DNA from 4 places in the Aeromonas sp. ASNIH7 genome. Region 1 is predicted to be linked to each of the others. Evidence: predicted binding sites of a transcription regulator. Region 1 holds the regulator's gene; each other region holds the start of a gene.
The links. Region 1 encodes sigma-54, which starts transcription at its own class of promoters, with help from an activator protein. Its sites were predicted from a motif close to TGGCACNGTTTTNGCTT; they were not measured.

Region 1 (7,858 bases):
GAGAAGGTCTATGTGGATGCGGTCAAGCAGGTGGCCGAGATGCAGGACAACCGCATCACCTTCAGCGAGGATGTCATCATCACCCAGGGCACCATCAAGATTAAGGCCGACAAGGTGGTGGTGATCCGCTCCGGCGACAAGGGCGCCGAGGTCATGACCGCGTATGGCAACCCAGCCACTTTCTTCCAGGTGCTGGACAACGGCAAACCGGTCAATGCCCATGGCAACAGCATCCGCTACGAGCTTAAGAACCGGCTGGTGACCATCACCGGCAATGGCCAGCTCAAGCAGGAAGACAGCCAGGTGACCGGCGATCTCATTCGCTACGACATCGTCAAGCAGAAGATGATTGCCGAGAGCAAGGGGCCCACCCAGCGCGTCAAGACGGTGTTCCTGCCGGATCAGGTGGAGAACTTTGACAAACCCGCCGATCAGAAGAAGTAGGAAACAACAGCCATGGCAGTGTTAAAAGCAACGGGTCTGCAAAAGAGCTACAAGCGCCGCATGGTGGTCAGCGATGTGAGCCTGGAGGTGGGAACGGGCCAGATCGTGGGCCTGCTCGGCCCGAACGGTGCGGGCAAGACGACCTCCTTCTACATGATCGTGGGCCTGGTGCAGCGGGATGCTGGCCTCATCACCATCGACGAGCAGGACATCAGCCTGCAGCCCATGCATATCCGTGCCCGCAATGGCATCGGCTATCTGCCTCAGGAGGCCTCCATCTTCCGGCGCCTGTCGGTGTTCGACAACTTGATGGGGGTCATGCAGACCCGCAAGGGGTTGAGCCGCGAAGAGCGGGAGGATAAGGTCGAACAGTTGCTGGAAGAGTTCAATATCACCCATATCCGCGACAGCCTGGGCCAGAGCCTCTCGGGTGGGGAGCGGCGCCGGGTGGAAATCGCCCGGGCGCTGGCGGCAGAGCCGAGATTCATTCTGCTCGATGAGCCTTTCGCAGGTGTTGATCCTATTTCAGTCATCGATATCAAAAAGATCATCCAGCATCTGAAAGAACGCGGGTTGGGTGTGCTGATTACGGACCACAACGTCAGAGAGACGCTGGATGTGTGCGAGAAGGCCTACATCGTCAGCCACGGCAAGATGATTGCCGAGGGCGCGCCGGCCGATATCCTCGCCGATGAGCAGGTCAAGCGCGTCTATTTGGGCGATCAATTCAGTCTATAGTAAGGGGGCACCCCTCATTTTTGTTAGGTGACTGCCTCGCTGAACATAAGGATATCCCGACGTAGATGAAGCCGACATTACAGTTGCGTCTCGGTCAGTCCCTGACCATGACGCCACAATTACAACAAGCGATTCGTCTGCTCCAGCTCTCCACCCTGGAACTCCAGCAGGAAATTCAGCAAGCGCTCGACAACAACCCCTTGCTGGAGCAAGAGGAGAACGAGGCGCAGGAAACCAGTCAGGCAGAGACACAGGACGCCAGTCAACTCGACTCCAGCGATGCCATGGCCCAGGAGAGCATGCCGGATGAACTGCCGGTGGACACCACCTGGGACGAGGTCTACTCGGCCGGTACAGCCCAGAGTGCAGGCCCCATCCATGACGGGGAAGACAGCGTCTATCAGGGGGAGACCACCGAGAACCTGCAAGACTACCTGCTGTGGCAGATGCGGCTCACCCCGTTCAGTGATGTGGATGCGGCCATCGCCCTTGCCATCATCGATGCCATCGACGAATCCGGGTATCTGACTGCCACCCTCGAGGATATTCAGGCTGCAGTCAGCAGCGAGGAGGTAGAAGTCGAACTGGATGAGATCGAAGCCGTGCTCAAGCGGGTGCAGCATTTCGATCCGGTCGGCATCGCCGCCCGTTCGGTGCAAGAGTGTCTGCTGATCCAGCTCGGCCAGTATTCGCCGGACCTGCCCTGGCTCGACGAAGCCAGAGAGGTGATCCGCGAACACATGGACCTGCTCGGCAATCGCGACTACCGCACCCTGGCTCGCAAGACCCGCCTCAAGGAGAGCGATCTCAAGGAGGTGCTGGATCTCATCCAGCAACTGGAGCCCAGACCCGGCAACGGCATCATCCAGAGTGAATCCCAGTACGTGATCCCGGATGTGTCCGTGGTCAAGAAGGGCAGCAAGTGGGTGGTTGAACTCAATCCGGATTCTGCTCCGCGCATCCGTGTCAACGAGGCCTATGCGGCCATGGCGCGCAATGCCCGCAGCAGCACGGATACCCAGTTCATCCGTTCTCATTTGCAGGAGGCCAAGTGGTTCATCAAGAGCCTGGAGAGTCGTAACGACACCCTGCTCAAGGTGGCCAGCTGCATCGTCGAGCAGCAGCAGGGCTTTTTCGAGTACGGCGAAGAGGCCATGAAACCCATGGTACTCAACGACATCGCGGAAGCGGTGGAGATGCATGAGTCGACCATTTCACGGGTCACGACCCAGAAGTACATGCATACGCCCCGCGGCATTTTTGAACTGAAGTTTTTTTTCTCCAGTCACGTCAATACGGAGGGAGGAGGAGAGTGCTCATCGACCGCTATTCGCGCCCTGATCAAGAAGCTGGTGACGGCGGAAAACCCCGCCAAGCCGCTTAGTGATAGCAAGATCGCGGATTTGCTGGCCGAACAGGGTATTATGGTGGCGAGACGCACGATCGCAAAGTACCGTGAATCCTTGTTGATCCCGCCATCCAATCAGCGCAAACGCCTGGTTTAGGCAAACAAAAGGAAGACGTTATGCAAATTAACCTGACCGGACACCATGTCGAGATTACCGAAGCTCTGCGTGATTATGTGAACAACAAATTTGCCAAACTCGAGCGTCACTTTGACCATATCAACAACGTACACGTGGTGTTGAGCGTCGAAAAACTGAACCAGATCGCCGAAGCCAAGCTGCATGTCAGCGGGGGAGAGGTGTTCGCCAATTCGCAGCATGCCGACATGTATGCGGCGATTGATACCCTGCTGGATAAACTGGATCGGCAGATCATCAAGCACAAAGATAAGTTAAATCAAAAATAACTATGCAACTTGAACACATACTGAGTCGGGACTGCACCAAGAGTGCGGTCCCTTGTACCAGCAAGAAACGCGCGCTCGAGATCATCAGTGAACTGGCCGCAGAGCGCCTCGGCGCTTCCCGCCAGGTCCTGTTTGAAAGCCTGCTGGCGCGAGAAAAGATGGGTAGTACCGGGATCGGAGCCGGTATCGCCATCCCCCACGGCCGGATTGACGACGCCTTCGCGCCGACCGCCGTGTTGATGACCTTCTCCGAGCCCATCCCTTTCGATTCTATCGACAATCAACCGGTTGACCTGCTCTTTGCATTGCTGGTGCCGGAAAGCGAGTGCAAGCAGCACCTCAAGACTCTTTCCCTGATGGCATCCAAACTGGGTGACAAGGCCGTCTGCCGCCAGCTGCGCCAGGCGACCAGCGACGAAGAACTCTATCAGATCATGACGTCGGCCTGAGGCCGGGTCTGACACAGCCACGTTGGCGTGAGGGGACAAGATGCAGTTAATTGTAGTAAGCGGTCGTTCGGGCTCCGGCAAGACGGTGGCCCTGAGGGTGCTCGAGGATCTCGGGTACTACTGCGTGGACAACCTGCCGGTCAACCTGCTGCCCCAGTTGATCGTGTCGGTGGAGAGCCAGTATGACAAGCTGGCGGTCAGCATCGACGTGCGCAACCTGCCTGCCCAGGCAGACAGGCTGGAGAACCTGCTGAGCCAGGTGCGCAACGAGGGGCGAGTCAAGTTCTCGAGCTTCTTCTTCGATGCGGACAACGCGACCCTGCTCAAACGCTACGGTGAGAGCCGCCGTCTGCACCCTCTGTCCCGCAACAAGCTTTCGCTGGACGAGGCGATCCGGGAAGAGACCCACCTGCTGGCACCGCTCTCCTCGACCGCCGACCTGCGCATCGACACCACCAACCTCAGCATCCACGATCTCAGCGAGCTCATCAAAACCCGGGTGCTCGGCAAGAAAGAGAACGAACTGGTGCTGGTGTTCGAGTCGTTCGGTTTCAAGTACGGCATTCCCAAGGATGCGGACTTCGTGTTCGACGCCCGTTTCCTGCCCAACCCGCACTGGATCCCGGAGCTCAAGCCCTTCACCGGCAAGGATGAGCCCGTGGCCAACTACCTCTCCAGCCAGCCGGATGTCATGCTGTTCATCCAGCAGATCGAGAATATGCTGGGGACCTGGTTGCCCCACCTGGAGCGCAACAATCGCAGCTATGTGACCGTCGGGATCGGCTGTACCGGCGGACAACACCGCTCGGTGTTCATCGCCGAGCGGCTGGCCAGCGCATTCCGGTTGCTTGGCAAGAACGTGCAGATCCGCCATCGCACGTTGGACAAGCGTTCAAACCCCGCCTGACAGATCCACAGGATGCTCAGATGACCGTTTCCGCCTCGGTAGAAGTCAAAAACAAGTTAGGCATTCACGCCCGACCGGCCATGATGCTGTTCGAGCTGGTGCAGGGGTTTGATGCCCACGTGCTGCTGCGCAACGAAGAGGGAGTCGAGGCCGACGCGGACAGCGTGATCGGCCTGCTGATGTTGGACTCCGCCCAGGGCAAACAGGTGGAGGTGCAGGTGGAGGGCCCCGAAGAGGTGGAGGCCCTGGCCGCCGTGGTGGCGCTGTTCACCTCGGGCTTCAATGAGGAGTAATACGCCTCGGCGTGCTCAAGGTGCGCTGCGAGCCAGCGCCTTGAAAGCGGCAAAATCCCGACAAGCCAGCAGACTTCTGCTGGCTTTTTCGTTCATCAGTGCCAGAAACAGATCATAAAGTCCCATGGCTTCCTCATAATCCGCCTTGGCGATGGCCAGCACGAAGATGAGGGTAGCGCTCTCGCCGTTGCCCCAGTCGATCCCCTGGGGGGCCAGCACGGTATAGACCAGGGTGCGGCGCGCCAGCAGGCCGAGGGAGTGGGGCAGAGCGATGCCGTCCCCCAGCAGGGTGGAGACGATCCGCTCCCGCTCCTGCAAGGATCCCCGGAATCCGCTCTGCACCAGATCCTCCGCCTCAAGCTGGCTGCAGATGCGATCAAACAGCGCCCCCTGGCTGATGGGTTCATCAAGCATCATGAAGTGGTCGGCATCGAAATACTTGTCGAGCAGATAGGGACGGGTGCGATCGACGAGCACCAGCTTGCCGAGCTGCTCCAGCTGGTATTGGGTCGGGAAGGGGGAGACCTGCACCACGGGAGCATTCTTCTCGCTCACCTTGAGGGTGCTGATGACGAAATCCTGCTCGACTCGCACCAGTCCTTCATAGTCCCGCACCGACTCCAGCGTGGTCAGCAGCAGTTGGGGGTATTCCCGCCGGATGCGTGCTTCCAGCACCCGGAAGGTGGCGTTGCCCGCATCGCACAGCAGCAGCGCCTGGGGGCGCCGGGTGTAACCGATGTCGTAGTGGCGCTCCAGGCCGACCCCGATGTGGATCACCAGGTAGCCGATCTCGTGGTGGGTCAATCGGTAGGGGGTCTGCCTGATCCACTCAGAGATGGCCGCCAGGGTGATGTCGTAGGCGAGGGGGTAATACTGCTTGATGTGATCCGCCAGGGGATTGTGGCTGCCAATCTGGTATTTGACCCGCAGCAGCATGGCGCCGATGTGGGTCTGCAGGTCGGCTCGCAATTGCGGGTCGCCGCGCAGGTCATAGGGGTAGTGCTGGTGGATGTAACCCAGCAGGTGTGCAGTCAGTTGCTCGCTCTCGGCCGCCATGGCCGGGCTGAGCAGGGGCGTCTCTGCAGTGAGGCGAGCCTGGATCTGGATGGCGAGACAGGCGATCTCTTCCTGCACCGGTGAAGTCAGGGTCGGCAGCTCGGCATAGATGTCGCGGGCCACCACTGCCAGGGGGGGGTGATGTCGTCGCTGGCAAACTGGCGCAACTCGTGGCCAGACGCCTGGCGAAGCAGGGCGACGGCACAGTAGACGGTGACTTGCTGCAGGCTCTCGTCGGCCAGGCGTAGCTGATGGCGACCGAGTTGCTCGTGAATGTGGTTGCCCACTACCTCCAGCGTCTTGCTGGGGCAGAGGGTGGGCAACAGGCTCTGGAGCGGATGCTGGTGCAGCAGCTCCTGGCAGAGCAGTTGGGTGAGGCAGGCGCGGATCGCCATCTCGCTTCCCGCAATGCGCATCCCCACCCTGGGTTTGCTGTCGATGGTGAGCCCGAAGTGGGCGAGCCGCTCCCGCACCTCCGTCATGTCCCCTTGCAAAGCCGCCCGGCTCAGATACCAGGTGTCCGCCAGCTCGTCGAGCTTGATCCCCTGTTCCGCCGTCAGCAGCAAGACCTGGAGGTGCAGCACCCGCTCGCGGCTGGTGCGAGGCAGGGGGCTCTCCTGCCCCTGGGCGGCTAGCAGCGCATCGAACAGTCCCTGATTGTAGATCTTGAGCTGGTAACCGCTGCCCCGCTGATGGATCAGGTGGGCGCCCCGGGTGGCAATGAGCTCGTTCAGGGTCGCCACGTCGGTACGCACGGTGCGGGTGGACACATTGAGACGGCGAGCCAGCTCCTCTTGTGGCAGGGGCTCGGCGTGAAGCAGGGCGAGCAGTTGCTGGAGTCTGGGGTGGGGCAGCTTGGTCATGAGGGGGTGGGGACTCCTGTCGCGCATGGTGGGTCGATGTTAACAAGGGGGTCATTAACAAGCCAGGCACCGCCCAGTGACCGGGTCGGTGCCTGTGGGGTTGCTATGCCAGCAGTGCCTTCACCATGGCGAGGAGGGTACGCACATCCTCCGGCCTGGTCTGGCCACTGACACTGTCGATGATGGAGCTGTAGACGTGGGGGATCATCTTCTCGACTCCTGCCTCCAGCGCGATCCGCACAATCTCCTCGAAGTTCTCAAGATCGATGCCGCCGGTGGGCTCCAGCCAGAAGCCGTGGCGGGCACAGGCCTCGGCCACAGCCTGATACTCGGCGCGGCAGGCGAGTCCCCCCATGGGGAAGAACTTGACCGAGCTGCCCCCCATGTCCTTGAGCAGGGCAATGGCGGTATCGATGGGGACGATGCCGTCAGGCTGCTGGCTACTCAGGGGGCCAGTGGAGATCTTCACCATGCCGGGGGTGCCGGTGGGGGAGACAAGGCCATTGACGAGGGTGTCAGCTTGACCGAGCAGCGCCCGGCTGGCCCCGACCCCGGTGAACACCTGATTGACATGCTGAGGCTGCAACTGGCGGGCTAGCTCGGCCACCATGGCGGACTGGCGCGGATCACCGGCTCCCAGCCCGATGGAGAGGGCGTTGTCGATAAGTTTGGCGTAGGCCTGCATGTCGGCGACGGCAGAGGGGATGTCCGGGTAGTTCTTGGATAGCACACCGACCAGGACGTGGCCCTCGGCAGCCTCATAAATGTCGACGGCATTCTCTTTGGAACCTGCCAGCACGTTGAGGCAGACCCGATCGCTGTAGTAATTGGGGGTAAGAGACATCAGTTGTTCTCCTGAACGAGGTGGGCAATGGCGGAGTGGATCTGGTCGAGCTGGGGCTGGGTGACGCTGCGCACGTCTATCTCGATGTGCCCCTCGTTGGCCTTGTAGCCGCGGCAGTAGATGGCGGGGGTACCCTGTTGCAGACGGGAGACCACTTCCACCGTGGTCATGCCGATCTGCTGGTGGTCGAAGGCGATGTCGGTGCGGGCGATGTCGCGCCCCGCGCTGTCCCACACCACCTTGGCGCTGACGCCGGGCAGCTGGTTGAGGCGCTCGATGAAGGGGGTCATCTTGGCGACCATGGCGGTGCCGCTCTCCTTCTCTTTGGCCAGGTAGCGCTCGATGGCGTGGGTCAGGCCGAGGATCCCCTCCTTGCCCACCTTCATGGCACGGCCGATGCCGTTGGCCTGCTGCTTGACCCACTCCACATACTGACGTCTGCCGAGCACCA
Region 2 (7,858 bases), 2.0 Mb from region 1:
TCCCGGTTCTGCTGGTAGAGGGAGTAGAACTGCTTGAAGGTGCGCGCCAGCTCCATGTGCTCCGGTGAGGTCACCATGGGCATGACCCGGCTGATGGATTTTTCGATGTCGATGGCCGGATAGTGGCCCGCATCCGCCAGCTCCCGCGCCAGCACGATGTGGCCATCGAGGATGGCCCGGGCCGCGTCGGCGATGGGATCCTGCAGATCGTCCCCCTCCGTCAGCACGGTGAAAAAGGCGGTGATGGAGCCCTGGCCGTCACTGCCGTTGCCGGCCCGCTCCACCAGCGCCGGCAATTTGGCAAACACCGAGGGGGGATAGCCCTTGGTGGCCGGCGGCTCCCCCACCGCCAGTGCAATTTCCCGCTGTGCCTGGGCGTAGCGGGTGAGGGAGTCCATCAGCAGCAGCACGTTGAGCCCCTGCTCGCGGAAATACTCGGCGATGGCGAGCGCCGTCTCGCACCCCTTGAGGCGCATCAGCGGCGAGGCATCGGCAGGGGCGGCCACCACCACGGCGCGCTCGCGCCCCTCGGCGCCGAGGATCTCCTCGATGAACTCCTTCACCTCCCGGCCCCGCTCGCCGATGAGGCCCACCACGACCACATCCGCCACCGAGCCCCGGGTCATCATGCCAAGCAGCACGGATTTACCGACACCGGAGCCGGCGAACAGCCCCATGCGCTGACCCCGGCCCACGGTGAGCACGGCATTGATGGCCCGTACCCCCACGTCCATGGGCTGATGGATGGGGCGACGGGCCAGAGGATTGATGCGGTGCTGGGCGAACTGCACCGTCTGGGACGAGAGGATGGGGCCGAGCCCGTCCAGAGGTTGGCCGATGCCGTCGATGACCCGGCCAAGCAGACTCATGCCCACCGGGATGCCGTGATCTTCGGTGACGGGCACCACCCGGGCGCCGGGAATGACCCCCTTGAGCTGCTCGCTCGGCATCAAGAACAGGCGATCCCCGGCAAACCCCACCACCTCGGCCTCCAGGGCCCCATCCTGTGTATCGATGCGGCACAGGGAGCCGATGGCGGCGCGGCAGCCAATGGCTTCCAGGGTCAACCCCACCACCCGGGTGAGCTTGCCCGCCACGGGCGGTATGGGGGCCTGCTCGCGAACCCGGTAGCCTTTAAGCCGATCAAGAAGGGGTTCCGTCATGTCGCCTCCGACGATGAGTGCCTGATGATGCCGTCAGCAGGGCGCTGCACGACGGGTTCGAACCGGGCCATGGCTCAGCTCGCGTTGTCACGCAGGAAGTTGCGCAGCAGCTGATCGATGCGCCCGGAGAGGGTGAGATCGATGCTGGAAAGCTCGGTGGCCAGTTGCAGATCGCCGGGGGAGAAGGTGGGCTCGCTTTGCAGCCGCCAGTGGCGCCTGGCGCACTCCTCGGCGCCAAAGGCGGCCTCTACCCGGGTCACATCCTCCGGGTGCAGCATCAGGGTGACCCCCTGCTCGGCGGCAGGGAGCAGGGCCAACCCCTGCTTGAGGGCCTCCAGCAGCAGCGTGGGGGAGGTTTGCGCCTCATGGCGGATGAGGGCGCGGGCGAGCTGTTGTACCAGGGCGATGAGCTGCTGCTCCACCGCCTCGTCCATCTCGCCAAGGGGAGTGGCCAGGCGTGAGACCAGGGCTTGCCAGCGGGCTATCTCCAGCTCCACCTGCTCCCGCCCCATGGCGAGGCCCTCTTCCCTGCCCTGCTCCAGCCCGGCCTGGTGGCCCTGCTGCAAGCCTTCGAGCTTGCCCTCTTCCAGCCCCTTGGCAAAACCGGCCTCGCGCCCATCGCGCATCCCCTCTTCCCAGGCGGCCTGACGAATCGCCTCCACCTCTTCGGCGGTGATGCTGGGGGCGGGTTCTTCGGGTTGTTCTTCCGGCAGGGCCGCATCGGCCTGCTCCTGACGATACCAGTCAGGAGCCAGCCCCAGGGCATTGGTCTCGACCTCGGCTTCGGTCTCCATCTCTGGCCAGCCCCAGGTCTCAATCTGCGCCGTGTCGGACTCGGGCCTCAGATAGCCGCGCAGTTTGCTGTTCTTGTCATTCATGTGCCGAAGAGACTCCTATCGAGGGCCGGGTACAGGGGCCGACATCATCGCACATTCCATGGCCCATGGCTTAGAGGAACTCTTCGCCACCACCCGCCCCCAGCATGATCTCGCCCGCATCCGCCAGGCGGCGCGCCGTGGAGAGGATCTCCTTCTGGGCGGCTTCCACCTCGGAGACCCGGATCGGCCCCATGGCCTCGAGGTCGTCCGCCAGCATCTCGGCGGCCCGCTTGGACATGTTCTTGAATACTTTTTCCCGCATCTGGTCGTCCGACCCCTTGAGGGCTCGTTGCAGCAGATCCCCGGGCACTTCCCGCAACAGGGTCTGGATGCCCCGATCGTCCACGTCGATGAGGTTTTCGAACACGAACATCAGATCCTGGATCTGCTGGCTCATCTCCTCGTCCGACTCGCGGATGGAGTCCATCAGCTGCCCTTCGATGTTGGTGTCCAGGTAGTTCATGATGTTGGCCGCCGCCTTCAGGCCGCCCATCTTGGCCGCCTGGGCACCGGCCGCACCGGCGAACTGTTTCTCCATGATGTCGTTGAGCTCCTGCAGCGCCGCCGGTTGCACCTCTTCGAGGTTGGCGATGCGCATCACCAGATCCAGGCGCACCTGCTCCGGGAACTGGCTCAGGATCTCGGCGGACTGCTCCGGCTCCAGATAGGAGAGGACGATGGTCTGGATCTGCGGGTGCTCGTTCTGGATGATGCTGGCCACCTGGCGGGCATCCATCCATTTGAGGGAGTCGAGGCCGCGGGCGCCTGATCCCAGGATGATCTGATCCACCAGGTTGCTGGCCTTGTCCTCCCCGAGCGCCGCCACCAGGGCCTTGCGCACGAAGTCTTCACTGCCGATGCCGATGTTGGTGTACTTCTGGATGTCGTCGATAAATTGACGATGCACCGCCGCCACCCGATCGTGGCTGAAATCCGACATGGAGGCCATGGACATGCCGAGCCGCTGCACCTGCTTGGGCTCGAGGTGGCGGAAGATCTGGGCCGCGTCCTCCTCGTTGAGGCTCAGCATCAGCACCGCCGCCATCTCCATGCCGCCCATCTGATCCAGGATCAAACGCTGGCTTTCGGTGATGTCGTTGCCGGTGACCTGGCTTTTATTCTCTTCAGGCATCTTTGGTTACCCATTCTTTGATGACCTGGGCGGCCAGGTCAGGTTCGTTCGCTACCAGGGCGCGCACGGCCTTGAGCAGATCCTCGTCACGGTGCAGGTCAGGCAGCTTGAGCTGACCATCCCGCAGACCGAATACCGGTTCGGCCTCGGCCTGGGCGGCCAGCAGGCTCAGTTCGTCGTCGCCACCCAGCACGGTGTGGTTGTCGAAGTCCAGCTCCCCTTCCGGCTTGGCGTCCGGGTAGAGCAGGCGCTTGAGCATGGGCCGCACCACGGTGACGATGAGCACTATGATGACCAGCACGGAGGCGGCGATGCGCACCGCGCGCCAGAACCAGGGCTGCTCGTAGAGAGGGATGTCGGCCACGGTCTCGAGTTCCGGGCGGTTGAACGGAATGGCGACCACCTCCAGAGTATCCCCCCGGGTCACGTCAAAGCCCAGACCGCCGCTCAGCAGACGGCGCAGGGTATCGAGTTCGGCCTGGCTGCGGGCTTCCCGGGTCACGGCACCGTCGGCACCGGGGATGGCCTTGTAATCCACCGCTACCGACACCGTCATGCGGCGAATGCCGCCCTGCTGGCGCCGGATGTGGCTGACGGTGGTATCCAGTTCGAAGTTGCGGGTCGCTTCCTTGCGGGAACGGCCGGAAGAGGCGGTTCCTTCTGCGCCGGCAGCCTGCTCGGGAATGTTGGACGCGGCGGGCGGCTGGTTGGAGAGGGCGCCGGGCACCCCGCCGTTGCTGCCGCTGGCGCTGTTCTCTTCCATGGTCATTTCGGAGCGCACCGCCGGCAGGTCCGGGTTGTAGGTCTTGCGGGTCTGTTCCTGCTGGGAGAAGTCGAGGGAGAGATCCACCTCCGCCGTATAGTTGTCGGCCCCCAGCACCGGGATCAGGATGGCGTCAATTTTTTGTTTGTATTCGAGCTCCTGCTTCTGCTGCATCGCAAACTCCTTGCGGGTCTGGGCAGAGAGGGGATCCTGGGAGCCGGAGTTGAGCAGGCGACCGTTCTGGTCGGTCACGGTGACGCGGGTCGGCTCCAGACCGTGAACGGCGGAGGCGACCATGTCGACGATGGAGTCCACCTCACCCTGCCCCAGGGCGTTGCCCTTGAGGCTCAGGACCACGGTGGCGCTGGGCTTGCGTTCGTTGCGGGCGAACACGTTGTCTTTGGGAATAGCCAGCAGCACCTGGGCCTTGGCGACGTTCTGGAACTGCTCGATGGCGCTCGCCAGCTGGCGCTCGCGGCTCAGTTTCAGGCGCTCGCTCTCCATGCGCTGGCTGACGCCGAAGCTGGAGTCCTTGAGCAGGATGGCTTCGCCGTCGTTGCTGGCGTCGCTGTTATTGGCCAAACCGGCGCGGGTCAGGCGCAACCGGATGTCCGCATAGTTTTCGGCACTGACCAGCACGCTCTTGCCATCCACCTGATAGGGGATCTTCTGCTGATCCAGGTAATCCAGGGTGGAGACCAGCTCCTGGGTGGTGAAGGTGCCGAGGGGACGCATCTCCGGCTCCTTGCCCCACAAGAGGATGAAGACAGCGATGGCCAGACAGATGGTCAGCCCCAGGATCAGGGTGATCTGGCGCAACACATCGGTGTTGGACAGGAAGCCCAGCGCCGAGCTCTTCTGCTCGTGCTCGTCGAGGGCGGCCGCCCCCTCGTTGTTGATCAGCAGATCGCCGTTTTGATCAGTTGCCACGGTTTATGTCCTTGTTGCTGACATGTTCATGATGCTCGGTCGCCATGGGCCCGAGTTACACCGGCATGTTCATGATGGTCTTGTAGGCATCGACCATCTTGTTGCGCACCTGCACCGTCGCCTCGAAAGCGATGGAGGATTTCTGGCCGGCGATCATCACCTGGGAGAGATCCACCGACTTGTCGCCGAGATCGAAGCGGGTACGCAGATCGTTGGCGGTGCCCTGCAACTCGTTGACGTTGTCCAGGGCCTGTTGCAGCATCTGGCCGAAATCCGAGCTGACCGGACGACCGGGCTGGGTCAACGGCGTGGCACCGGCTTCCACCTTGAGGGCCTGCATCTCTTGCATCAGGCTGCTTGCGCTAATTTCCATCTTCCCTTCCCAGACAAATCATTGACACTGACTGGCTTGAAGCAATAAAGGTGCCAACCAGAGCGAGATCTCGAGATCAGGGATAAAAGCGGGGCGCGATCAGGCCGGCGGGCACCGGCCATCCGGGGATCAGGTCGCAGATCCGGGGGGATCGCCCAGCCGCCGCCGCAGGTAGATGCTCTGCTTGTCCCACTCCCGGCGGTGGGCAGCCATCCGCTCCTGTTCGGCCTCATGGGTCATCTTGCTCTCCTTGTCGCTGGACTCTGTGCGGCGCCCATGAAAAAGAGGGCCCAAGGCCCTCTTTTTACTGCAAATCCCGACAAGTAAACAGGGTGCATCTCTAGCCATCCATGAAAGACCGGGTCAGATTGGCAGGGGTTACTTGTTCAGGTCATCATCCAGCCAGTACTTGGAGCCCGAGATGTTGGCGTCCAGCAACAGCCCCTTCTCGCCAATCTGGTAGATAGCCATGCCGCCATTGTATTTGGCGGTGAGCTCGGCGCTCTCCTTGCCCGCCACGGCGCCCACCTCGGAGGTGGCTTCCCACCCCTTGCTGACGAAGGCATCGAACCTCGCCTTGTCCTCGAACAGGATCACCTGCTGGTAGAACTTGCCGCCGATCCCGGCCGCAAGACCGGCACCGAACATCTTCATGTAGGTGTGCTTGTCACTGGTGCGATTGACGGCCACCCCGGCCCCCTGATTGGTGTGGATCATCAGGGAGAACTTGCGCGAGTCGAACACCGCATAGCCATAAGCCTTGTCAAACAGCAACTTGGCCGAGGGCTGCTCGTTGAACAGCCGCACCAGGGCGGTATCGGCCATGGTATCGAGGGCGGTTCTCGCCTCCTCCGGGGTCTTGGGCTCGAGCATGGTGTCGAGCTTCTTGTCGGCGGCGGTCAGCCACTCCTTGCCGGTGGCCGCGCTCTCTGCCGTCCAGGCCCCCGCCTTGTTGTAGGCCTCGGCCCCCCAGCTGGACACCGACTCCCAGGTCTCCTTGGAAAAATCGGTGATCCCCTTCCACGCCTCCTTGCTGGTATCGCTCACCGCGGTACCGAGTTCGGAGGCGGCCTCCTTCAGCTTTGCCCAGTCGGCCAGACCGGGGGTTGAGGCCAGCGCCAGTGCCGTGGCTATCACCAGGAATCGAATCTTCATTGTTTCCACCCTCTGTGATGAGTCGAAGGTCACAGTAGCAGATCTGGCGCCAGCCCGTTAAGAGCATCCCCCCGGCGCGGGTCAGACGCTGACGCGCAGGGTCTCAACGAAGCCGTTTGCCCTGACCGTCCACCACCTGCTCGCCATCCTCCTTGGCAAACGCCCCTTGCTGCGGGTCGGGCAGGATATCGAGCACCACCTCCGACGGGCGGCACAGCCGGGTGCCGAGGGGGGTGACCACGATGGGCCGGTTGATGAGGATGGGGTGGGCCAGCATGGCATCGATCAGTTCGTCATCGCTGAAGCGATCTTCTGCCAGCCCCAGCGCCTCGTAGGGGGGCACGTTCTTTCGCAGCAGATCGCGCACCGGCATGCCCATGGCGGCGATCAGGGCCACCAGCTCGTCGCGGGAGGGAGGTGTCTCCAGATAGTGAATGATGGTGGGCTCCACACCGCTGTTGCGAATCAGCGCGAGGGTGTTGCGGGAGGTACCGCACTCCGGGTTGTGATAGAGGGTGATTGCACTCATTTGCCTGTCTCTCATGACTCAAGTGAATAGAAATGGGTTAGCGGCCATCCGTTAGCGCCTTAGTCCCGCCTCGTACCAGGGTTTGCTGGCGTTAACCACCCGCACCACCAGCAGCATGACCGGTACCTCGATGAGCACCCCGACCACGGTGGCGAGCGCCGCGCCGGAATGAAAGCCGAACAGGCTGATGGCGGCAGCCACCGCCAGCTCGAAGAAGTTGGAGGCCCCGATCAGGGCGGAAGGGCAGGCCACCGAGTGCTTCTCCCCCACCTTGCGGTTGAGCCAGTAGGCGAGCCCGGAGTTGCACAGTACCTGGATCAGGATGGGCACCGCCAGGAGGGCGATAACCAGCGGCTGCTCGATGATGGCGTTGCCCTGGAAGGCGAACAGCAGCACCAGGGTGAGCAGTAGGGCCGCCACCGACCAGGGCTGGATGCGGGTCATGACGCCGTCAAAATGGGCCTGCCCCTTTCTCAGCAAGGCCTTGCGCAGCAGCTGGGCGAGGATGACGGGGATGACGATGTAGAGCACCACCGAGGTGAGCAGGGTATCCCACGGCACTATGATGCTGGAGACCCCGAGCAGCAGCGCCACCAGCGGGGCAAAGGCAAACACCATGATAAGGTCGTTCACCGCCACCTGTGACAGGGTGAAGTAGGGATCACCGTTGGTGAGGCGACTCCAGACAAACACCATGGCGGTGCAGGGGGCTGCCGCCAGCAGGATGAGGCCCGCCACGTAGCTGTCCAGCTGATCCGCCGGCAGCCAGTCGGCAAACAGCACCCGGATGAAGAGCCAGCCGAGGAAGGCCATGGAGAAGGGCTTGACCAGCCAGTTGATGAAGAGGGTGACCCCGATTCCCTTGAGGTGCCCCCTCACCTGATGCAGGGCGCCAAAATCTATCTTGAGCAGCATGGGGATGATCATCACCCAGA
Region 3 (7,858 bases), 680 kb from region 1:
ATGCAGGGGGCCAAGCTGGCCATTGCGCGGCTCGCCGCCGCCCAGGTGAGCGAGGGGAGCACCGTCTATCTGGATGCCGGTACCACCTCCCTGGAGCTGGCCCGGGAGCTGGCGCTTCGGGAAGATTTGATGATAGTGACCAACGACTTCATGGTCTGCGCCTACCTCATCGAGCACGGCCGCTGCCGCCTCTATCACACCGGAGGGCAGGTCATTCGCGAGAACCAGTCCTGTGCCGGGGAGGCCACCGCCCACTTCCTGCGCAACCTCCATCTGGACATCGCCTTCCTGTCAGCCTCCTCCTGGGACAGTCAGGGGATCTCCACCCCGAGCGAACAGAAGGTGCCGGTGAAGCGAGCCGTGGTGGAGTCGGCGGCGACCCGCATCCTTATCTGCGATTCGTCCAAATATGGCAAGGTGGGGACTTTCAACGTGGTGAGCTGGGATGCGATCGATCAGGTGATCACCGACGAGCAACTGCCCCAGAGCGCCCGCGAGGCATTGGCACAGCACGGGGTCAGGGTGACCATGGCGCCGCTGGCCAGTCTGGTGGCCAGCGCCGAACAGGGGTAAGGAGAGGGGCGACAGGCGGCGAACCACAGCGCCACCCGGCCGGGATCAGCGACCCTCTGCGGCCGGTGCGTCCGTCAGCTTGGCGGAGCCCTGGATCACCTCCCCCGCCTTCTCGATGTCCCGCCCCATCCCGTGGATGGTGTTGCAGCCCAGCAACCAGAGGCTGGTGCAGAGCACCAGCAGCATGCGATTCGTCTTCATCCTTGCTCCTTTCATGCTATGGGGTCAGTTTGAGCAGGCGCCCCTGGCCTGAATCCGTCAACAGGTAGAGGGCGCCGTCGGGGCCCTCCTTGACGGTACGGATCCGCTCCCCCAGATCAGTCAGCAGCCGCTCCGCCGACACTATCTTGTCTCCGTCGAGGTGCAGGCGCAACAAGGCCTGACCACGCAGGGCGCCGACGAACAGATCCCCCTGCCACTCCCTGAACAAGTCCCCCTGATAAAAGGTCATGCCCGAGGGGGCGATGGAGGGCACCCAGATCCAGCGCGGTGCCGTCATGCCCGGCGCGCTCTGGCCCACGCCAATCTTGCCGCCCCCGTACTCCTCGCCGAATGTCACTTTGGGCCAGCCGTAGTTGTGGCCGGGCAGGATGAGGTTGACCTCGTCCCCGCCCTGGGGACCGTGCTCGTGAGCCCAGAACTGCTGGCTGCCCGGGCGCAGGGCCGCCCCCTGCATGTTGCGATGGCCCAGGCTCCAGATCTCCGGCAGGGCCCCCGGCGTCTTGACGAAGGGGTTGTCGGCGGGGACCCGGCCATCCTTGTGCAGGCGCACCGTCTTGCCGAGGTGGTTGTCCAGCGTCTGGGCCCGCTCCCGCTCGCTGTAGCGATCCCCCAGGGTGATGAAGAGGTGGTCATCCGTCAGCACCAGGCGGGAGCCGAAGTGGGCGCCGCCGGCCACCTTGGGCTCTTGGCGAAACAGCAGTTGCCAGTCGACGAGGGCCTCTTTTTGCAGTCGGGCCCGGGCCACGGCGGTGCCGGCGCCTCCGTCCCCCGGCTCGCTGTAGCTGAGATAGAGCCAGCCATCGCCGTCCAGGGCGAGATCGAGCAGACCCCCCTGACCCGTGGCGGCGAGGGGCGGCAGGCCGGAGACCACATGGCGGTTGCCGCCCGCATCGATGCGCAGCAGGCGCCCAGGGCGCTCGCTGACGAGGTAGCCGCCATCCGGCAGGAAGGCGAGCCCCCAGGGGTAGCGTAGCTCCCCCGCCACCGGGGTCAGGGTCAGTGCCCGCACCGGGAGCACCAGGCAGACAAGCAGCAGGGCAAACAGTCGCAACATGGGACCTCCTCGAGCGGCCAGACCTGAATGTCGCTGAAGTATAGGGGAGGCAAACGGGAAAACGTGAGCAACAACAAGCCATTGGGTGATACCGGCGGTGCCGGTTGTTCCTTGGGGCAGGAAGGGAAAGGGGGTGAGCCAGGGCTCACCCCCCTCTGGCTAGAAGAGGGCTGGCACGATGCGAAGCGGGTGATCCGATGGTTTGACTTTGCCTATCTTGCGCTTGGGCAGCTTCACCGGCTCCGCCGGCAGCGCCTCGTAGGGGATGTGCGCCAGCAGGTGGGAGATGATGTTGAGGCGCACCCGTTTCTTGTCCTCGGAGTGGGCCACGAACCAGGGGGCCCAGGCGGTGTCGGTGGCGATGAACATGGCATCCCGCGCCCGGGTGTAGTCATCCCAGCGATCGAAGGACTTGATGTCCATGGGGGAGAGCTTCCAGATCTTGCGGCCATCGTCGATGCGATCACGCAGCCGCCGCTCCTGCTCTTGTGGGGTCACCTCCAGCCAGTACTTCAGCAGAATGATGCCAGAGTCCACCAGGGCTTTTTCCACCATGGGGGTGCCAGCTAGGAATTTGTCGCTCGCCTCCTCGCTGCAAAAACCCATGATGCGCTCCACCCCGGCCCGGTTGTACCAGCTGCGATCGAAGATGACGATCTCCCCCGCCGCTGGCAGATGGGGGATGTAGCGCTGGAAGTAGAGCTGGCTTTTCTCCCGCTCCGTGGGGGCGGGCAGTGCGACGACCCGAAAGACCCGGGGGCTGACCCGCTCGGTGATCGCCTTGATGGTGCCCCCCTTTCCAGCCCCGTCGCGCCCCTCGAAGACGATGCAGACCTTGAGCCCCTTGTGCACCACCCACTGCTGCAGCCTGACCAGCTCCACGTGCAAGAGGCGCAGCGCCTTTTCGTATGCCTTGTTGCCAAGGGGCTTTTGCGCCTCGGCCACGACCGGTTCTTCCGTTCTGGATTTTCGTTTGCTGCCCATGATGTCCTTCTCTGTGTCTCGGCGAATGGAAGGCCGTCCTGCCGGACGGCGCCCTTCAAGGGTAGATGACGGTGTGCCGCCACCGGGAGTGGCAACTACCGGGGGATGGCCGGGATCATCTTTGGTGGGGCTCGCGGGGTTGTTGGTGGCAGTGAGACATTGAAGAGGGGGGGCGGGACCTGGCCGCCATGGATGCAGGGGAAATGGCGCAGAAACGCACAAGGGGCTGGCATCATGACGATGCCAGCCCCTTGCTGTGTATGGTGTTCCCGACTGGAGTCGAACCAGTGGCCTGTCCCTTAGGAGGGGACCGCTCTATCCTGCTGAGCTACGGGAACCTTGTGGCGGGCATTATACAAGAAGCATTGTGCTTTTAAACCCTTGATTCCTATTCCAATACGGCCAGGTCACCGATTTGGAGATTGAACGGCGAATATTTGTTCTGACTGCTGATGATGGCGCCATCCTCGAACACCTGCACCACCTCGAACAGACCGTCTGCGGGGTTGCGCATCACCCTGGACTTGCCATAGGGGTCGGCGAAGTCGGCGCTGTGCTGGACCCGGAACTGGTCCCCGAGTTTGACCCCGTTGCGACGGCCCAGGTTGATGTGGGGGCCGCGCTCGTGCTGGGCCACGATCCGGGCGGTGACGGGGGCACAGGCGAGTTCGGCGGCGATGTCCTGGGCCGCCTCCTTCAACTGGTAGCCCACCTCCTGGCCAAAGCTCGACTGCCAGAACTGGCCGCCGCTGCTGCCCACCTGTTCCCGCTTGGAGAAGGTCCAGTTGGCGCGGCCCTTGTACTCCTTGCGGCCGAGCAGGCTGCCGTTAATGCCGTCGAACAGGTAGAGCTGCATGGAGAAATTGCGCACGGGATCCTCATACCAGCTGGTGAGGGCGTTGCCCTGGGGCTCGAGGGAGAGGTCGTCGATGCTGCCGAGCACCAGATACTGGCTGTCGGTGCGCAGGCTCAGGGCCTTGATCTCCTCGAGGGCGCTGCGATCCCCCTGTTGCAGATGGAGAGGGTCGATGCGCAGATTCTCGTCCAGCCACTGGCGAGCGACCACCTGGGGCGTCGTCGCCAGGGTTTCAAACAGCCGGCGGGAGAGATCGGCGGGCATGTCGTCCAGGGCACCGGTGCTCGCCTGGTCCGGGTAGCGCATGCGCAGGCGCACCAGCGTCAAATCCTTGGCGTAGTGCTGGGTCTGACAGATCTGCCGCTCCGCCTGGATGTCGGCCACGAGGGTGATGTACATGCGGCCGTTGCGCACCTCTTCGCGCTTGAGGCGGTACTGGCGGATGTCGCCGCCGGAGCGGATCTGGATCTGCTCGGAGCGCAGGCTGCCGTTTTCCAGGCGCTGGATGCTGGAGACGGAGGCGCCGCTGGCCAGCAGCGCCTGGCGCAGGGCATCCCGGGTCGCCTGCTCGCGGGCGTAGACCTCGTCGCCCCCCAGAATGGCGGCACTGCCCTGGGCCTCGATAAGTTCGGCCCTGGCCGACAGGCTGGCCAGCAGCAGGGTGAACAGCAGCGAAACTTTCATAACAAACACCTTGAGTGGGCGACCCCGCTGCCGCCGTGGGGCGGGTCAGGGATCCTGGACACAGATCCGGTCTGCACCGGAGCGGGTGACCAAATAAAAGCAAGAACCATGCCTTCTTCCCTGGCCGGAGCCCGTACGGTGGGCTCCGGTGGCACAGTGCACGCCTTTGCCCGGGGATCATCGAGGATCCTGCGCGCATTCCCGCCTCAAGTGTTGGCGGTTGCGACCGATAACAGGTCAGGTGCAGATACAGGAAAGGTATCCATGAAGAGAGTTATCACGGTGCTGGCGGTGGCGCTGGCATTGGTCGGTTGCGGGTCGGCCGACCCCATCAATCGGGAGCTGGGAGACCCTCGCCAGGCGGCGAAGGGGATGGAGCTCAACTGGCTGGTGGCCCGCATGACGGATCAGCTGATGGAGCGCAAGTCCCTCACCACCCTGACCGAGCCCATTGCTGTCGCCTCCTTTGTCGATCTCGACACCCTGAAGGACACCAACTGGATGGGGCAGCAGATCGAGGAGAGCTTCATCTACGAGCTGAACCGGCGCGGGGAAGTGGTGGTGGACTTCAAGACCACGGGCAACATCCAGGTGACCCCGCAGGGGGACTTCGTGATGAGCCGCAACTACAAGGATCTCTCGTCCCGGCTACCCATCTCCCGCATCCTGACCGGCACCTTCAGCCGCAATCAGCAGGGGATCCTGGTCAACGCCCGCATCATCGATCTGCGCACCAAGATGGTGGAGACCACGGCCCAGAGCCTGATCCCGAAACAATATTTGTCCGGTGCCAGCAACTCCTTTGGCCGGGCCTCCATCAATCGCGGTTACCTGATGCGGGGGGGCCAGAGCCCGTCCGGTCATCTGGTCAACCTGACCCCTTGAGGTGGCGCGTCATGAAGCGTGAAGCGGGCTGGCTGACATTGAGCCGTGAAACATCGGGTGTGGTGAACAGGAAAACGGGGAAACAGCGATGAAAATCTTGTTGGGTTGCCTGATGGCCATGTTGCTGACGGCGTGCAGTGGCAACCGGGTGGTGAACTATGACGTGGGCGAGAAGCCCGATGACTTCCCGGTGCTCAAGGCGGTGGGGTATGCGGTGATCGACATCCAGCCCGGCCCCTCCCAGTCCGAGAAGATGTTGCAGGCGATCCGCGCCTCCAAGATGGACGCCTACCGGGAGCTGGCGGAGCAGCTCAACGGCCAGCAGGTGCGCGGCCAGAGCAGCTACAAGGACCTGACCCAGACCTCCAACTCCCTGGATGTGTCGGTGGCGGGCATGGTGCGCGGTGCCCGGGTGGTGGCGACCTATCCCCGTGGCAACACCTATGCCACCGAGCTGGAGCTCGACACCCGCAACCTCTATCACCTGAACCAGCTGATGGCGGGCCAGTTCTAGGGCGGGTCCGGGGGGCGCCGGCATGAGCCCGGCGATCATCACGGCACAGACAAAGGCGAGCGCAGGCTCGCCTTTTTGTTTGGTCGGGAAGGGGCTCGGATCTGCGGGGAATAACCGGGGTTGGCGCCTTGGACGGGATAGGGCCTGGTGAGGATAACCGGGATTGGCGTCTTGGGGGGAGAGCTGGTCTTCTGCAGGAGAAACGGACTTGATGGGCTGGGCGGGATCCGGCCTGTGGCGAGGAAAAAGGGGGCTGAGATCGAACAAGAGGTGCCCGGGCGCCGGAATAGCAGCCTTTATTGTTTAGGTAAATCTAACGATGCTGCCATATCGTTAAATAAATTCAAACGATAGAAAGGCCCGGCAGGCGGCAAAAGGAGGCCGCAACGGGAGGAAGATGGCCTGATGGTGAGTGGAAAGACAGCAGCGCCAGGATCCCGGGTCCGCGAGGGAGGGGGGGGAGGGCGGTTTAACGCCGGAAGGGAGGGGCGGGACCGGGCGCGTCTCACGGGGAGGGCGCAGAGAGCACAAAGGCGAGCCGGGGCTCGCCTTTGTGTGGCAGGGGAGGGATCCGCTCCCCATCAGCTTCCCATCAAGACAGGCGGCACGGCGGTCGGCTTGACGTCTTCGCTCGGGTAGCAGCCCAGCACCTTGATGTAGCGGGTGATCTTGGTCAGCTCCAGCAGGGCGGCCTGCATGGCCGGGGTCTGCAGGTTGGCGGAGACATCCAGGTAGAACATCTCCTCCCAGGGGTTGCCCTGCACCGGACGGGATTCGAGCTTGGTCATGTTGATCTCGTGGCTGCGCAGCACCAGCAGCGCCTCCACCAGGGAGCCCGGCTTCTGGGAGGTGGACATAATGAGGGTGGTCTTGGCCGGGATCTGGGGTGCCACGTCGATGGGCTTGCGCGCCACCACGATGAAGCGGCTGTAGTTCTCCTTCTGGTTGGCGAGCTGCTCGGCCAGCACGTCCAGGCCATAGAGCTCGCCGCCGGCGGCGCTGCCGATGGCCGCCGCTTCCGGGCTTGCCAGCTCCTTGACCTTCATCATGGCGCTGGAGGAGGAGTCGCAGATTTCGTGGCGCGCCCCTTCCAGCTTGCTGAGGTAATGGGAGCACTGCTGGAACACCTGGGGATGGGCGTAGAAGGTCTTGATGCGTTCGATCTCGGTGGGCACGGCGGTGAGGATGCAGTGCTCGATGGGATAGGTGAGCTCACCCACGATGGAGAGGGTGGTGTGCTGCATCACGTCGTATACCTCGTTGATGGAGCCCGAGCTGGTGTTCTCGATGGGCAGCACCCCGAAGGCGGCGCGGCCCGACTCCACGGTGTCCAGCACCTCGCGGAAGTTCTGGCAGTTCACCTCGATCACCTGATCCTTGTAGCGGGCCAGGTACTTGCGGGCGGCCAGGCTCGAGTAGGAGCCGCGCGGTCCCAGGTAGGCGACGCTGGTCATGGGCTCCTGCTGCTGGGGGTTGAGCAGGCTCTGCAGGTAGGCCTGCTGGGAGAGCACGGAGTCTTCGATGATGGTGTGGTAGATGCGGGTGATGTACTGGGCATCCAGTCCGAGGGCGCGCCCTTTCTGGATCAGGGCGACCAGCAAGTCCTGTTCGCGCTGGTGGTCACGGATGGGACGGGGATTGGCCTGCTTGGCGCGGGCGACCTCGATGCTGAGGGTCTTGCGTTTGGCCAGCAGGGCGAGCAGCTCCTGATCCAACTGGGTGATGTCGTGTCTGATCTCGTCGAGCGTTGCCATGGTGGTTCCCTATCCAGTGATTCTGTGGTGTGTGGTGCAAAAAAAAGCCTCCGCTGGGGAGGCTCGATTCGTCTTTGGTTTCTGTTTACGCGAATGGTTCACGTGACGACGGGCCTTCCCTCATGTGGGCCGGGTAAACGAGAAAACAAAGAAGAATGGTGTGTTCATGGGCGTGTCCTGAATGTAACGCCATAACCATTAAGGGATTTGGCGGTGCGATGCAAGTAAAACTTGCCCGGGGGCGTTGAACGGGGCAGGGTGGTGGCTCGGGTTGCCGGGGGAGAGTGAGCGTCGTTCTGGTCCCTGTTTATGGCAACCACCGTGACCACATC
Region 4 (7,858 bases), 2.0 Mb from region 1:
AGGAGAGTCTGGCAGGGGCCATGATCAAGGTGCTCACCATGGGCTTTACCCTGGACCGGGATCAGGCGTTCGACCCCAATGCCATGGGGGCCATGGTGCCCGCCCTGCTGGGGGAGCTGATCCAGCCTCTGGGGCTGCTGTTCATGCTGGTGATCATCGCCGCCTTCGTCGGCAACACCCTGCTCGGCGGGATGAACTTCTCCTCCGAGGCCATGCTGCCCAAGTGGAGCAAGCTGAGCCCCCTGAGCGGCATCAAAAGGATGTTTGGGGTGCAATCTCTGGTGGAACTTGTCAAATCCATCGCAAAAGTGGTGTTTATTAGTCTGTTCGCCTGGTGGATGCTGTCGAGCCAGTTCAACCATCTGCTGAATCTCTCTCTTGAGGGCTTTCCCGGCGGCATCGTCGATGCCCTGGACCTGCTGCTCTGGATGCTGATCATCCTCTGCTGCGCCCTGATCCCCATTGTCGCCATCGATGTGCCGTTCCAGAGCTGGAACCACAATCGCCAGCTCAAGATGACCAAGCAGGAGATCAAGGACGAGTTCAAGGACAGCGAAGGCAAGCCCGAGGTCAAGGGGCGGATACGCCAGTTGCAGATGCAGATGGCCATGCGCCGCATGATGGGGGATGTCCCCAAGGCCGATGTGATCATCACCAACCCGACCCACTACTCGGTGGCGCTCAAATACGATGCGGGCAAGCCGGGGGCTGCGCCCAAGGTACTGGCCAAGGGGGTCGACGAGGTGGCGATGAAGATCCGGGAGATCGGGCGCGAATACGACATCCCCGTCATGTCCTCTCCGCCGCTCACCCGGGCCCTTTACCACGCCACCGAGATTGGCCAGGAGATCCCGGAGGGGCTCTTCGCCGCCGTCGCCCAGGTGCTGGCCTATGTCTATCAGCTCAAGAAGTTCCGCCGTGGCCGCGGCCGGCGCCCGACCCCCATCGCCAAGGATCTGCCCATTCCCCCCGAGTTTCGCAAATAACGCAGTGGTGGCAGCCTGATCCCGGGTTCTCTCCCTTGTGTCGCAAACAAGGCCGCTATCTCCTTGTCGAGGCGCGTCGCCTCGCCCCATGGCCTGGGCTGGCCTTTGGCCTGCTTGGTGAAGGCAGCTTCCCCCCTGTCACCATTCCCCGTGACGCCAACGACGGACTTCTGACAGCGTTAAAATAAAAACCATATAAATCAATATATTGAATCCTTGGCTTGATATTTGCTTTAATCCGCTATTGGCAGTTTATCATTGAGATGCACGATGGGATTCAAAGCGGGACTGGGCCGTTTCAAAGAGTACAAGTGGCTGCTCAGCAGAGGGGTAGGGACGCCGCTGCTGGTATTGGCCTCTCTGGGGATGGTGGTACTCCCCATCCCGCCCCTGATGCTGGATATCCTCTTCTCCTTCAACATCGCCCTCTCCATCGTGGTGCTGCTGGTGGCGGTCTATACCCGCCGCCCCCTGGAATTTGCCGCCTTCCCCACCGTCTTGCTGATCGCCACCCTGCTGCGGCTCGCCCTCAACGTTGCCTCCACCCGGGTGGTGTTGCTGGAAGGCCACAACGGCAGCGCGGCGGCAGGCCATGTGATCGAGGCGTTCGGCAACGTGGTGATCGGCGGCAACTATGCCGTGGGCATCATCGTCTTCATGATCCTGGTGATCATCAACTTCGTGGTGGTCACCAAGGGTGCGGGCCGGATCTCCGAGGTGAGCGCCCGCTTCACCCTTGACGCCATGCCCGGCAAGCAGATGGCCATCGATGCGGACCTGAACGCCGGTCTCATCAACCAGGAAGAGGCCAAGAAGCGCCGTCAGGACGTGACTCAGGAAGCGGACTTCTACGGCTCCATGGACGGTGCCTCCAAATTCGTGAAGGGGGATGCCATCGCCGGCATCATGATCCTCTTCATCAACATCATCGGCGGCTTCATCATCGGCATGATGCAGCACCAGCTCACCTTCGGCGAAGCGGCCCAGGTCTATACCCTGCTCGCCATCGGTGACGGTCTGGTCGCCCAGATCCCCTCGCTCCTGCTCTCCATTGCCGCGGCCATCATCGTTACCCGTCAGAATACCGACCAGGACATGGGGACAGCGGTGCTCGGCCAACTGTTCGAAAATCCCAAGGCGCTGGTGATCTCCGCCGGCATCCTGCTGATGATGGGCAGCGTACCCGGCATGCCGCACCTGGCTTTCCTGAGCCTGGGGGCGGTGGCGGCGGCGGGCGCCTGGTGGCTGCTGCGCCGCGAGAAGCAGAACAAGGCGAAGGCGGCGAGCGGCGAACTCATGCCGGCCCAGGGGGATGCCCCGGTGGAGCAGAAGGATCTCAGCTGGGACGACGTCATGCCGGTGGACATCATCGGCCTGGAGGTGGGTTATCAGCTGATCCCGCTGGTGGACAAGAATCAGGGGGGCGAGCTGCTCAACCGGATCAAGGGGGTGCGCAAGAAGCTCTCCCAGGAGCTGGGCTTTCTGGTGCCTGCCGTCCACATTCGCGACAACCTGGATCTTGCCCCCAACCAGTACCGCATCACCCTGATGGGCGTGAGCACGGGGGAAGCCACCGTCTATCACGACAAGGAGATGGCCATCAACCCGGGGCAGGTGTTCGGCCAGATCCACGGTATCGCCACCCAGGACCCGGCGTTCGGGCTGGAGGCGGTCTGGGTCGCCAAGGAGCAGGTCTCCCAGGCCCAGACCCTTGGCTACACCGTGGTCGATGCGGCCACGGTGGTGGCTACCCACCTGAGCCAGATCCTCTCCAACCATGCGGCGCTGCTACTGGGTCATGACGAGGTGCAACAACTGCTCGACATGATAGGGAAGCATCAGAGCAAGCTGGTGGAAGGACTGGTTCCCGAGGTGATCAGCATGGGCAACCTGGTGAAGGTATTGCAGAATTTGCTCAATGAAGGCGTGCCAATTCGCGATATGCGCACTATCCTGCAGACCCTCGTGGAATATGCGCCCCGCAGCCCGGACCCGGAAGTGCTGACCGCAGCCTGCCGGATCGCCCTGCGCAGATTGATTGTGCAGGAGATTGCCGGCCCCGAGCCCGAGCTGCCGGTGATCACCTTGTCACCAGAACTGGAACGTATATTGCATCAATCCCTGCAAGCAGGTGGGGGAGATGGCGCCGGTATCGAACCGGGACTGGCGGAGCGGATGCAACGCTCCCTGGTGGAAGCCACTCAACGACAAGAACTGGAAGGCCAGCCGGCCGTGCTTCTGACATCGGGGATATTGCGCAATACCCTGGCGAAATTTGTCAAGAATGCCATTCCTGGATTACGCGTGCTGTCCTATCAGGAAGTGCCTGACGACAAGCAGATCCGCATCGTCAGTGCGGTGGGACAGGGCTAGTTAGCGGAGATGACGGGTGAAGATTAAGCGGTTTTTTGCCAAAGACATGCGCACGGCGCTGGCCGAGGTCAAGGAGACTCTCGGACCCGATGCCGTCATCATGTCCAACAAAAAGGTCACCGGTGGGGTGGAGATAGTCGCGGCCGTCGATTATCAATCCCAGGTACCGGGGCCCAAAGACGCGCCGGTTCGCCGTCAGTTGAATGAAGAGAGCGTCAATATCTCGTCTGCGGGCAAACAGATGACGAGGTCGGCGCCACCCAAGGAACAGAACGAATACTACGCCGATACCCTGGCGGCCCTGCTGGCACGCCAGCAGAAGCTCAATCCGGCCAACCCGGCGGGTGGCAATGGCGCCCCGGGATCATGGTCTGGCAGCGGAGCGGGCAACGGTCAGCCAGCCTCGGCCTCCTGGCCCGCCAATGGCGCTGCCGGCACCCAGTCCGCCGGACTGGCGGGCGCGGCCAGTGCTCCCAGAACCCTGGCCGAACAGGGCCAGTGGGGCGCCGCTCCCGAGCCCGCCAAGCCCAAGGCCCGTCCTGCCGCCGCCCCGCGCCAGGCCCAGTCCGCCCAGCGGGATCAGGAGATGGAGGGGATGCGCAAGGAGATGGCCAGCATCCGCAAGCTGCTGGAGCACCAGATCTCCGGCCTGATGTGGCAGGAGGTGGAGCGCCGCGAACCCATGCGCGCCCTGCTCATCAAGGAACTCAAGAAGATGGGGTTCGACGATGCCTTCGCCGATCAACTGGCGGGCCTCATCCCCGAAGACATGCCGATCCATCAGGCCATGGCCCAACTGGCCGAGGTGCTGACGGCCCAGCTCAAGATCAGCGAGGACGAGATCCTGCGTCAGGGGGGGGCGGTGGCCCTGCTCGGACCGACCGGGGTGGGCAAGACCACCACCATCGCCAAGCTGGCGGCCCGCTTTGCCATGAAGTATGGCGCCGAGCAGGTGGCGCTCATTACCACGGACAACTACCGGATCGGGGCCCACGAACAGCTGCAGACCTATGGTCGCATCATGGGTTGCCCGGTGCGTCAGGTGCGGGACGCCGAAGAGCTGGCCAGTGCCCTCTATCAGTTCCGCCATCGCCGGCTGGTGCTCATCGACACCGCCGGGGTGGGTCAGCGGGATATCCGCCTGACCGAACAGCTCGACACCCTGGTGAAGAATGCCAAGGTGCGCATCCGCAGTTATCTGGTCATGTCGGCCACCTCCCAGCGACGGGTGATGCAGGAGGCGGTGGATCACTTCCGGCGCATTCCGCTCTCCGGCTGCATTCTGACCAAGCTCGACGAGAGCCTGAATCTGGGTGAAGTGATCAACGTGTGCATTCAAAACGCCCTGCCCATCAGTTACATCACCGACGGGCAACGGGTGCCGGAAGATATTCAAGTTGCCAACGCGGCGCTGCTGGTCGGTGCCGCCATGGGGTCGCTGGAACGGGAAGCAGAAGATCCCTATTTCTGGGGATCGGGTTTTGGCGAATCCGAAGATTCGGAGTTTTATGAGTAACATGTATATGGATCAGGCGAGTGGTCTGCGCAAAATGCGTCAAAACAATCGAGTGAAAGTGATCGCCGTGTCCGGAGGCAAGGGGGGCGTCGGCAAGACCAACGTGACCCTGAACGTGGCGGGAGCCATGGCCGCCCAGGGCAAGCGGGTGTTGGTGCTGGACGCCGACCTTGGTCTGGCCAACGTCGACGTTATGCTGGGGCTGAGGGTGCATCGCAACCTCTCCCATGTGCTGGCCGGGGAGTGCACCATAGACGACATCATCGTCGAGGGGCCCTACGGCATGATGATAGTGCCGGCCACCTCGGGCACTCAGTCCATGGTCGAGCTCTCCCCGGTACAACATGCCGAGCTCATCCGCGCCTTCAGCGAGATGAAGACCCAGGTGGACGTGTTGCTGGTGGACACGGCGGCGGGGATTTCCGACATGGTGCTGAGTTTCACCCGTGCCGCCCAGGACATCATGGTGGTGGTGTGCGATGAACCCACCTCCATCACGGATGCCTACGCGCTCATCAAGATCCTCTCCAAGGATCACGGTGTGTTCCGCTTCAAGGTGGTGGCCAACATGGTCCGCTCCCTGCGCGAGGGGCAGGAGCTGTTCGCCAAGCTGACCCGGGTCACCGACCGCTTCCTGGATACCTCCCTGGAACTGGTGGCCTGCGTGCCTTACGACACCAACCTGCGGGCCGCGGTGCGCAAGCAGAAACTGATAGTTGAAGCGTTTCCAAAATCCCCTGCCGCCCTGGCATTTCGTGCCCTGGCGAACAAGGCGGCGAGCTGGCCCATCCCGAATCAGCCGGGCGGCCACCTCGAATTTTTCCTGGAAAACTTGTTGCAAAAGCCGGTCATAACACAGGAAGACTCCCGTGAATAAAGCCCAAGCATACTTGCGTCATCAGGATTCCTACGTGCTGGTCGAGCGACACGCTCCGCTGGTCAAGCGGATTGCCCAGCATTTATTGGCTCGCCTGCCAAGCAGTGTCTTGCTGGATGACCTGATCCAGGCAGGTATGATTGGGCTGCTCGAAGCGTCCCGCAACTTTGACGGCAGCAAGGGCGCCAGCTTTGAAACCTATGCCGGCATCCGCATCCGTGGTGCCATGCTCGACGAGATCCGCCGTGGGGACTGGGTGCCCCGTTCGGTGCACCGCAACAGCCGTGCCATCGCAGAAGCGATCGAGAACGTGGAGCAGGCCCATGGCCGGGATGCCAGAGACACCGAGGTGGCCGCCAATATGGGGGTGTCCCTCGGGGAGTACCATGCCATGCTGCAGGATGTTTCCTGCGGCAAGATCATCGGCATCGAGGATCTGGGCGTCAGCGAAGATGTCATCGGTCATCCCGATGAAGGCAACGGTCAGGGAGGATTCGACGATCTGGCGGCCGAACGCTTCCAGGGCGCCCTGGCGGAGCACATCGCCCGCTTGCCGGAGCGGGAGGCGCTGGTGCTCTCCCTTTATTACGATGAAGAGCTGAATCTGCGCGAGATCGGTGAAGTATTGAGTGTGAGTGAGTCTCGGGTGAGCCAGATTCATAGTCAGGCCATGCACAGGCTGCGCGCCCGTTTGCGAGATTGGAATTTATAAGTGGTTGTACTGGCTACACTGGAGCACAACTCTAAGGCATAATCCGCACCATAAAACCTGCGATCTGCATCATGTAAGTGAGCCGTCTTGGCGGCTATTTAGGAGGAACTTTGGACAAGAACATGAAAATCCTCATCGTCGATGACTTTTCAACGATGCGCCGGATTATCAAGAACTTGCTGCGTGACCTGGGATACAACAATACCCATGAAGCAGACGATGGCAACACGGCGTTGCCGATGCTGAAAAATGGCGACTTCCAGTTCGTGGTCACCGACTGGAACATGCCCGGCATGCAGGGCATCGACCTGCTCAAGGCGATTCGCCTCGACGACAAGCTCAAGCACCTGCCGGTTCTGATGGTCACTGCCGAAGCCAAACGCGAGCAGATCATCGAAGCCGCCCAGGCCGGGGTCAATGGCTATATCGTCAAGCCGTTCACCGCTGCCACCCTCAAAGAGAAGCTCGACAAAATCTTTGAACGTATCGGCTAAGGAGCGGCAGGGATGAAGGCCAAAACGAGTGCCATGATCTCGCTTGACCAGGCAAGGATGCTGGTTGCCCACCTGGAGCGGGAAGAGTTTGAACAGGCCGATACCATCCTCGCCGATGTGTGCGCCCCCAATGCGGCGGCCCTGTTTGACAAGGTGGGGCAGCTGACCCGCCAATTGCACAACTCATTGCAGGATTTTCGCCTGGATCCCAGGATCCCCGACCTGGCCACCCATGAGATCCCGGATGCCCGGGAGCGTCTGAGCTATGTCATCGACATGACGGACAAGGCGGCCAATCGCACCATGGATGCGGTCGAGGCAAGCCTTCCCATCGCCGATCGACTCAACGACAACATTCAGCTGGTCATGCCCAACTGGAATGCCCTGATGAGCCGGGATCTCGAGCTGGGTCAATTCAAGGCGCTGTGCCATCAACTGAATGATTTTATTAAGGCTTCTGAGACGGATGCCGATAAGTTACGACAACTGCTGACGGAAATTCTGATGGCTCAGGATTTCCAGGACCTGACCGGTCAGATGATCCGCAAGGTGATCAAACTGGTGCAGGAAGTTGAAACGAAGTTGATAGAGATGCTGACCATGTTCGGTGAGGGCGTTAGCGACAATTCGGCACGTAGCCTGCCAGTGAGCGGCATCGAAGCGGAAGGCCCCATCATGAACCCGCAGACCCGCTCAGATGTGGTCAATGGTCAAGATGATGTGGACGATCTGCTGTCTAGCCTGGGATTCTAATGGAGTGACGCATGGCCTTCGAAGTTGATGAAGACATACTGCAAGACTTTTTGGTCGAAGCATCAGAAATATTGGAACAGTTGTCTGAACAACTGGTCGACTTGGAAAAGCGGCCCGATGACAAGAACCTGTTGAACGCCATCTTCC

Region 2: fliE (flagellar hook-basal body complex protein FliE) is a predicted target of sigma-54. The motif match lies at 5,279-5,295, and genes of this name have one in related genera.
Region 3: C2U47_RS04245 (FlgO family outer membrane protein) is a predicted target of sigma-54. The motif match lies at 4,523-4,539, and genes of this name have one in related genera.
Region 4: flhA (flagellar biosynthesis protein FlhA) is a predicted target of sigma-54. The motif match lies at 1,204-1,220, and genes of this name have one in related genera.

Annotation. Positions count from the first base shown of each region.
Region 1 is NZ_CP026226.1:1,627,556-1,635,413, reverse strand. It holds gene lptA (lipopolysaccharide transport periplasmic protein LptA) at 1-444, shown strand, start outside; gene lptB (LPS export ABC transporter ATP-binding protein) at 457-1,182, shown strand; gene C2U47_RS07665 (RNA polymerase factor sigma-54) at 1,248-2,687, shown strand; gene hpf (ribosome hibernation promoting factor) at 2,708-2,995, shown strand; gene ptsN (PTS IIA-like nitrogen regulatory protein PtsN) at 2,998-3,444, shown strand; gene rapZ (RNase adapter RapZ) at 3,485-4,351, shown strand; gene npr (PTS phosphocarrier protein NPr) at 4,372-4,644, shown strand; partial or broken gene C2U47_RS07640 (BglG family transcription antiterminator) at 4,660-6,563, opposite strand; gene dagF (2-dehydro-3-deoxy-phosphogluconate aldolase) at 6,667-7,407, opposite strand; gene C2U47_RS07630 (DgaE family pyridoxal phosphate-dependent ammonia lyase) at 7,407-7,858, opposite strand, start outside.
Region 2 is NZ_CP026226.1:3,602,583-3,610,440, reverse strand. It holds gene fliI (flagellar protein export ATPase FliI) at 1-1,163, opposite strand, end outside; gene fliH (flagellar assembly protein FliH) at 1,238-2,041, opposite strand; gene fliG (flagellar motor switch protein FliG) at 2,112-3,173, opposite strand; gene fliF (flagellar basal-body MS-ring/collar protein FliF) at 3,166-4,866, opposite strand; gene fliE (flagellar hook-basal body complex protein FliE) at 4,922-5,239, opposite strand; gene befA (beta cell expansion factor BefA) at 5,618-6,394, opposite strand; gene arsC (glutaredoxin-dependent arsenate reductase) at 6,498-6,923, opposite strand; gene arsB (ACR3 family arsenite efflux transporter) at 6,975-7,858, opposite strand, start outside.
Region 3 is NZ_CP026226.1:946,700-954,557, reverse strand. It holds gene C2U47_RS04275 (DeoR/GlpR family DNA-binding transcription regulator) at 1-573, shown strand, start outside; gene C2U47_RS23500 (entericidin A/B family lipoprotein) at 619-774, opposite strand; gene C2U47_RS04265 (PQQ-dependent sugar dehydrogenase) at 791-1,849, opposite strand; gene ppk2 (polyphosphate kinase 2) at 2,009-2,833, opposite strand; tRNA gene C2U47_RS04255 (tRNA-Arg) at 3,095-3,171, opposite strand; gene C2U47_RS04250 (flagellar assembly protein FlgT) at 3,222-4,373, opposite strand; gene C2U47_RS04245 (FlgO family outer membrane protein) at 4,638-5,258, shown strand; gene C2U47_RS04240 (LPP20 family lipoprotein) at 5,347-5,772, shown strand; gene pheA (prephenate dehydratase) at 6,354-7,526, opposite strand; Phe leader region at 7,565-7,698, opposite strand.
Region 4 is NZ_CP026226.1:3,617,784-3,625,641, forward strand. It holds gene flhB (flagellar biosynthesis protein FlhB) at 1-986, shown strand, start outside; gene flhA (flagellar biosynthesis protein FlhA) at 1,257-3,359, shown strand; gene flhF (flagellar biosynthesis protein FlhF) at 3,376-4,875, shown strand; gene C2U47_RS17100 (MinD/ParA family protein) at 4,877-5,752, shown strand; gene C2U47_RS17105 (RNA polymerase sigma factor FliA) at 5,745-6,464, shown strand; gene cheY (chemotaxis response regulator CheY) at 6,587-6,958, shown strand; gene C2U47_RS17115 (protein phosphatase CheZ) at 6,971-7,711, shown strand; gene C2U47_RS17120 (chemotaxis protein CheA) at 7,723-7,858, shown strand, end outside.